One region of the Paraburkholderia sp. OAS925 genome, then DNA from elsewhere that is predicted to be linked to it. Evidence: riboswitches for the same ligand, from Rfam matches in the RefSeq annotation. Region 1 holds a riboswitch; the other holds the start of a gene.
The links. A riboswitch is a leader RNA that binds a small molecule or an ion and turns the genes downstream of it on or off. The one in region 1 is predicted to bind thiamine pyrophosphate.
Positions count from the first base shown of each region.

Region 2: linked by a shared signal. The riboswitch ahead of ABIE53_RS18370 (FAD-dependent oxidoreductase) and the one ahead of thiC (phosphomethylpyrimidine synthase ThiC) in region 1 are both predicted to bind thiamine pyrophosphate.

Region 1 is NZ_JBEUNO010000001.1:3,225,044-3,228,422, forward strand. It holds partial or broken gene ABIE53_RS14040 (GreA/GreB family elongation factor) at 310-730, shown strand; TPP riboswitch at 953-1,071, shown strand; gene thiC (phosphomethylpyrimidine synthase ThiC) at 1,203-3,134, shown strand.
Region 2 is NZ_JBEUNO010000001.1:4,165,461-4,168,839, forward strand. It holds gene ABIE53_RS18360 (thiazole synthase) at 1-280, opposite strand, end outside; gene thiS (sulfur carrier protein ThiS) at 410-607, opposite strand; gene ABIE53_RS18370 (FAD-dependent oxidoreductase) at 677-1,807, opposite strand; TPP riboswitch at 2,027-2,150, opposite strand; gene ABIE53_RS18375 (ABC transporter ATP-binding protein/permease) at 2,567-3,379, shown strand, end outside.

The sequences.
Region 1 (3,379 bases):
CACCCACTTCATTCGATAACCGCCGGCCACTCATGCGCTTCCCGACTTCCCGTGCCTTCACCCGCTTGCGCCCTCGTGGCGCAACCGGCTGCGCGCGCGTGGAACTCGCGCCGCAAAGGGCCGGCGAACCGTCGCGAACGCTTCTGCCGGCAACGGTTCCGCTTCTCGCCGCCCGGCACCCCGACTGACGCAGCCTGCTCCTTGCCTGAAGCTGCGTCGTCCCTCAAGGGACTGTCGGAGCGCCGGGCCGATCCCATCCGCATGACCTATTCTCGTACAGAGATTGCAGATCGAATTGGAGTAGCCGCCGTGAAGACGACCAGAAGGACCAAGCAGTGTTACCTCACCGAACTCGACGTCGCGCGTCTTGAGAAGCACGCCGCCGCGCCCGGCGCGAACGCCCGTTTTCAGGAGATGCTCGACGACGTACTGGAGCGCGCCGTGATCGTGGACTCCCGCGAAATTCCGGGCGAACGTGGTCACGATGAACTCGCAGGCCACGCTCGTCGACGAAAGCAGCGGCGAGCAGATGACGTGGACGGTCGTCTATCCGCCCGAAGCCGACTTCGCTCATGGCCGCCTGAATGTTTTTTCGCCGGTGGGCCTCGCGCTGCTCGGCGCGAAGCGCGGCGAGCACATTCACTTCATGCCGCCGAGCGGCGCCGAAAAAGTGCTGAAGCTCGAGAAAATCCTGTATCAGCCGGAAGCTGCGGACGACTTCACGCGTTAAGCAACCCGTGCCGGTGCTGCGGCGCGTCATAGCGTGCTGCATTCTGCGTTCTGCGTTCTGCATGCCGCGTCACTACAAGCATAGTGCGCAAATCGCGCATGCGAGAGCGCAGCGATTCTCCGCCCGCAGCCGCCGAAGCAAACCACCGCGCGCTGCCCCGCATTAGCACTCACGCATCGCGCGCGGGTTGCCAAGCAGCGCCCGCCCGGTGTATCGTGTGCGCTGCTAACGCGGGGGTCCTGCGTTGCACGGAAGTCGGAGGTCCGTGCCACGTGGGTGAGAAATACCCTTTGAACCTGATCTGGATAATGCCAGCGCAGGGAAGCGTACGGATTTCGCAGCCAGTCTCTAGCCTCACCTCTCGCGAATTCCGACTACTTCCATCTCGTCTCCTGCTTAGCGGCCCCACATTGAATGGGACCGGAGCAAGGCGTCATTGCGCTTAACTCCGGCCGACACACGGAGAACATGCATGAACGCCAATCCGAAGTTCCTTTCCGCCGACGCCCACGTCGATGAAGCCGCCGTCGCGCCGCTGCCCAACTCACGCAAGGTCTACGTGACGGGCTCGCGTCCCGACATCCGCGTGCCGATGCGCGAGATCAGCCAGGCGGATACGCCCGACAGCTTCGGCGGCGAAAAGAATCCGCCGGTCTATGTCTACGATACGTCGGGCCCCTACTCCGATCCGGACGCGAAGATCGACATTCGCGCCGGCTTGCCCGCACTGCGTCAGCGCTGGATCGAGGAACGCGGCGACACGGAAGCGTTGACGGGTCTGTCGAGCGACTTCAGCCGCGAACGCGCGGCCGACACGGCCACCGCCGACCTGCGCTTCCAGGGCCTGCATCGCACGCCGCGCCGCGCGATCCCCGGCAAGAACGTTTCGCAGATGCACTACGCGCGTAAAGGCATCATCACGCCGGAGATGGAATACATCGCGATCCGCGAAAACCAGCGCCGCGCCGAGTATCTGGAGAGCCTGAAGACGAGCGGCCCGAACGGCGAAAAGCTCGCCGCGATGATGGGCCGCCAGCATCCGGGCCAGGCGTTCGGTGCAAGCGCGTTCGGTCCGAACGGCGTCACCGAAATCACGCCGGAATTCGTGCGCGAAGAAGTGGCGCGCGGCCGCGCGATTATTCCGAACAACATCAATCACCCGGAAAGCGAGCCGATGATCATCGGTCGTAACTTCCTCGTGAAGGTGAATGCGAACATCGGCAACTCGGCGGTGACGTCTTCGATCGGCGAGGAAGTCGACAAGATGACGTGGGCGATCCGCTGGGGCGGCGACACGGTGATGGATCTGTCCACCGGCAAGCACATTCACGAAACGCGCGAGTGGATCATCCGCAATTCGCCGGTGCCGATCGGCACGGTGCCGATCTATCAGGCGCTCGAAAAGGTCAACGGCAAGGCCGAAGACCTGACGTGGGAAATCTTCCGCGACACGCTGATCGAGCAGGCTGAACAGGGCGTCGATTACTTCACGATTCACGCGGGCGTGCGTCTGCAATACGTGCCGCTGACGGCGAAGCGCATGACCGGCATCGTGTCGCGCGGCGGCTCGATCATGGCGAAGTGGTGCCTCGCGCATCACAAGGAAAGCTTCCTGTACGAGCATTTCGAAGACATTTGCGAAATCATGAAGGCGTATGACGTGGCCTTCTCGCTCGGCGACGGCTTGCGCCCCGGTTCCATTTACGACGCGAACGATGAAGCGCAGCTCGGCGAACTGAAGACGCTCGGCGAACTCACGCAGATCGCGTGGAAGCACGACGTGCAGACGATGATCGAAGGCCCCGGCCACGTGCCGATGCAGTTGATCAAGGAGAACATGGACCTGCAACTGGAATGGTGCGACGAAGCGCCGTTCTACACGCTCGGGCCGCTCACCACCGACATCGCGCCGGGTTACGACCACATTACGTCGGGCATCGGCGCGGCGATGATCGGCTGGTTCGGCACGGCCATGCTCTGCTACGTCACGCCGAAGGAACACCTCGGCTTGCCGAACAAGGACGACGTGAAGACCGGCATCATCACGTACAAGCTCGCCGCGCATGCCGCCGATCTGGCGAAGGGTCATCCGGGCGCGCAGGTGCGTGACAATGCGCTCTCGAAGGCGCGCTTCGAATTCCGTTGGGAAGACCAGTTCAACCTCGGCCTCGATCCGGACAAGGCGCGCGAATTCCACGACGAAACGCTGCCGAAAGATTCCGCGAAGGTCGCGCATTTCTGCTCGATGTGCGGCCCGCACTTCTGCTCGATGAAGATCACGCAGGACGTGCGCGAGTTCGCCGCGCAGCAAGGCGTCACCGACGACGAAGCGCTGAAGAAAGGCATGGAAGTGAAGTCGATCGAGTTCATGAAGAAAGGCGCTGAGATTTATCAGCGGCAGTGATGCGTTCGCGCATCGCGTGGGACGCATGCCGTCGCCCACTCGATGCGCGCGCAACCTTCCGCCACGCAAAAGCCCGCGCTTGCGGGCTTTTTTTCGTCCATAGGTCAGGCACACGCGATGCTGCAAACAGGGAAACATTTGATTACGAAACCGTCAGTCTGCTGACAACCGCATACATCTGGAAACCGGTTCCGGCGATAAGATCAAAGCGAACGAACAATAACGACAGGCGGTTTCGAATTACA
Region 2 (3,379 bases), 940 kb from region 1:
CCATGTGCGCGGTCGCCACCGCCTCGCCGACGGTCAGGCAACCTGCCGTGTTCGGCAAAAGCGGCACGCCGTGGCGCTTGAGCAGATCGAAGAAGCCGGCTTCGGCGCCGCCTTCGTTCATCTGCCGGCGCAGCGCGACGGTCACCATGCCGGGGCGCGCGGCGTCGATCGAATCGGACAGCGATTGCAGCGACGGATAGCGCGACGTGCCAAGCAGCACCCGGCTCGCGAAGGGTTGGCCGTAGAGCGTGAGCGCGTCGGCGGTTTGGGGGGAAGTCATTTGCATCATCTGGTCTCCGGCAAGGCGGGGCGGGCGGCGATTGCTCGTGATCGTGCGTGGTCGTGCGTGGTCGTGTTCGCTCGTCTGCGATTGCGTGAACGGCTGGCTTGGTTTGGCGCGGCAACGCGCTCAACCGCCGGCCACGGGCTGCACGACGTCCAGCTTGTCGCCCGGCTGCAATGCGCGCGCCGCATGCTGCGTGCGCGCGACGAAATCGCCGTTCAGCGCGACGGCGAACGGCGGCCGCGCGCCGTACGCGGCGAGCGCATCGGCGACAGTCGCGCCTTCGGGCAGCGACAACGGCTTCTGATTGATATGAATGTCCATGGTGTTCGAATACGGTTCAGTCGATGGCAATTGCGCAGGCGTTCGCAGCGTCGCGCCGGCGGCCGGCGCTCATGCGGGCTCCCGCGCGCGCTGCTCGTGGAACAGTTCGCTCCAGCGCGCGGCGCGCCGCCAGTCCGCGAACGCGTCGGCGTCGCCGATGCGTCCGTCCAGCAGCGCCGCCGCGAAGCGCGCGGCTTCGTCGGCGACCTCGGGCACGATCATGTAGCCGTGCCGGTACAGCCCGTTCACGCGCAGCGTCTGCGCGCCGTCCCACAACAGCGCCGGCCGATGATCGGGCAAGGTCGGACGGCACTGCGAATTCAGTTCGAGAATGCGCGCCTCGCCGAAGCCCGGATGCACGGAAAACGCCGCGCTCAGCAGCTCCAGCGCGGATCGCACGCTGACGGGCGACATGTCCTCGCCTTCCACCTCGGTGGCGCCGATCACATACAAATCGTCCTGCTTCGGCGCGATGTAGAGCGGATAACGGGGATGCAGCAGCCGCACCGGCCGCGTCAGATTAATGCCGGGCGCGTGCACGCGCGCGACTTCGCCGCGGATGCCGCGCAGCGTCGGCAGCACGGGTTTCGCGCCGAGGCCGCGGCAGTCGATGGTGATGCGCGCAGGCGGCAGCGCCCCATCGAGCACGGGCGTATTCCAGTGCGTTTCCACACCGCGTTGCGCAAGACCCGCCGCCAACGCACGCAGCACCTGGCGGTTGTCCAGTTGACCTTCGCGCGGCAGCAGCCAGCCCTGATTGAAGCGCCCCGCGAGCGCAGGCTCGGCCGCACCGAGTTGCGCGCCGGCCAGCGTGACAAAGCCGCCGTCCAGCAGTTCGGCCGGCGCGTTCGAGCGCACGCGTCTTTCGAACAGCGGCGCCTCAGTCCGATCCGCGTGATGCCAGACGACGAGCGTGCCATTGCGCTGGAAAAACACCGGCTCGGGCAGCCCGGCCAGCACTTGCGGCCAGGTTTCGAGCGATGCGGCGCCGAGACGCGTAATCAGAAGTTCGGCGCTGGCGGCTTCGGCAAGCGGCGCGAGCATGGCGGCCGCGACCCACGCGGCAGCCTGCGAGCCGTCGGCGTCGCCGCGCTCATAAAGCGCCACGCGATGTCCTTCTCCGGCGAGCCGCCACGCGACGAGGCGCCCGCACAGACCGCCGCCGAGCACAGCGAAATCGGGTTGTGCGGCGCGGCTCATCGTGCGCGCTCCGCTTCGATACGACGGACAAAAGCAATGCAGCGCGCGTCAAGAACGGCGCGACAAGGAGCAAAACACATAACTGAACAATAGGCGGTCATCGAGTCCTTTCCGTACGGCCGACAAAAAGCGCGTACCCAGGACGAAACCGGCGGGCAAGGCCGGCCAGGCAACATGCGTACTCCAATGAAGTACGCCGCCCGGCGGGGAATGGAAGACTGGCTGCTTCCGGAAACTTCCCGCGCCGGTATTACCCGGATCGGGTGCAAAGGGTCTCTCTCAGCCTCGCAGCCGCAGCGTGAGAATCACGCCGCTCAAGTGCAAAGCACCCCTGTTTCGTCGAAGGTCATTAGACCATAAAAGGCGCGGCGCTCGCAAACGAGCGGCGCATCGCGGCGCACGCGGCTTGATCCGGCACCACCTTTTGCGCCTTACGCTTTAGCCGGATGAGCGGCCCAGCGCTCTGGCACAATGCCACGAGAGATGACGCGGAAAACGCGGCATCGCGCGAACGGTCGGCGGTTATGTCGCGGCGGTGCTCGCGCAGAGGCGGCAGCAATGACTGCCGGCTTCGCGCCGGCGCCGCGAATTAATTTTCGCTTAAGGGCTTCGCGCCAGAATCGGCAGTCGCCGCGGCGCCCGGCCGTCAGCCGCCGTGACCGCGCAGATATGCACAGACAAGACACGACAGATACGAAGACCCGCGAGGGGTCGGCCCGCGTGGACCGGCCCGAATCGAACAGCACTCCCAGGACGCTCATGACAACGAATACTTCTGTCAGCCCCGCGCTGCCGCCCGACGAGAAAGTCTCCGCATGGAGCCTCATCAAGCCTTACTGGGTGTCGGAAGAAAAAAAGACGGCGTGGGGGATGCTCATCGCGATCATTGCGATGAACCTCGCGGTGGTATGGATCAACGTCCGCCTGAACCGCTGGAGCGCCGACTTCTATAACGCGCTGCAAACCAAGAACGTACGCGACTTCCCGCATCTGCTGATGATCTTTTCCGGGCTCGCGTTCGGCTACATCATCCTCGCGGTGTACGGACGCTATATGCGCCAGATGCTCGGCTTTCGCTGGCGTCAGTGGCTGACCACGCGCTATCTGAACGAGTGGCTGCACGACAGCGCGTTTTACCGGATCGAGCGCGACCGCCTCGCCGACAACCCAGACCAGCGGATCAGCGACGACCTGCAGTCGTTCGCCACGACCACGCTGTCGCTCACGCTCGATCTGCTGTCCACGGTCGTCACGCTCGTCTCGTTTATCACGATCCTGTGGGCGCTGGCCGGCGCGCTGACCATCACGCTCGGCGGCGTGCCGCTGCAGATTCCCGGCTACATGGTGTGGGCAGCCGCGCTGTACGCAGTGGTCGGCTCGCTCGTGATCCAGAAAGTCGGTCATCCGCTCGTGCCGATCAACTATCAAGCGCAGAAAGTCGAGGCCGATTTCCGTTTCGGCCTGATCCGTCTGCGCGAGAACGCCGAGCAGATCGCGTTCTACAACGGCATGGACACGGAGAAGACGAACGCCCATTCGCTGTTCGGCCGCATCCGCGATAACTGGTGGCAG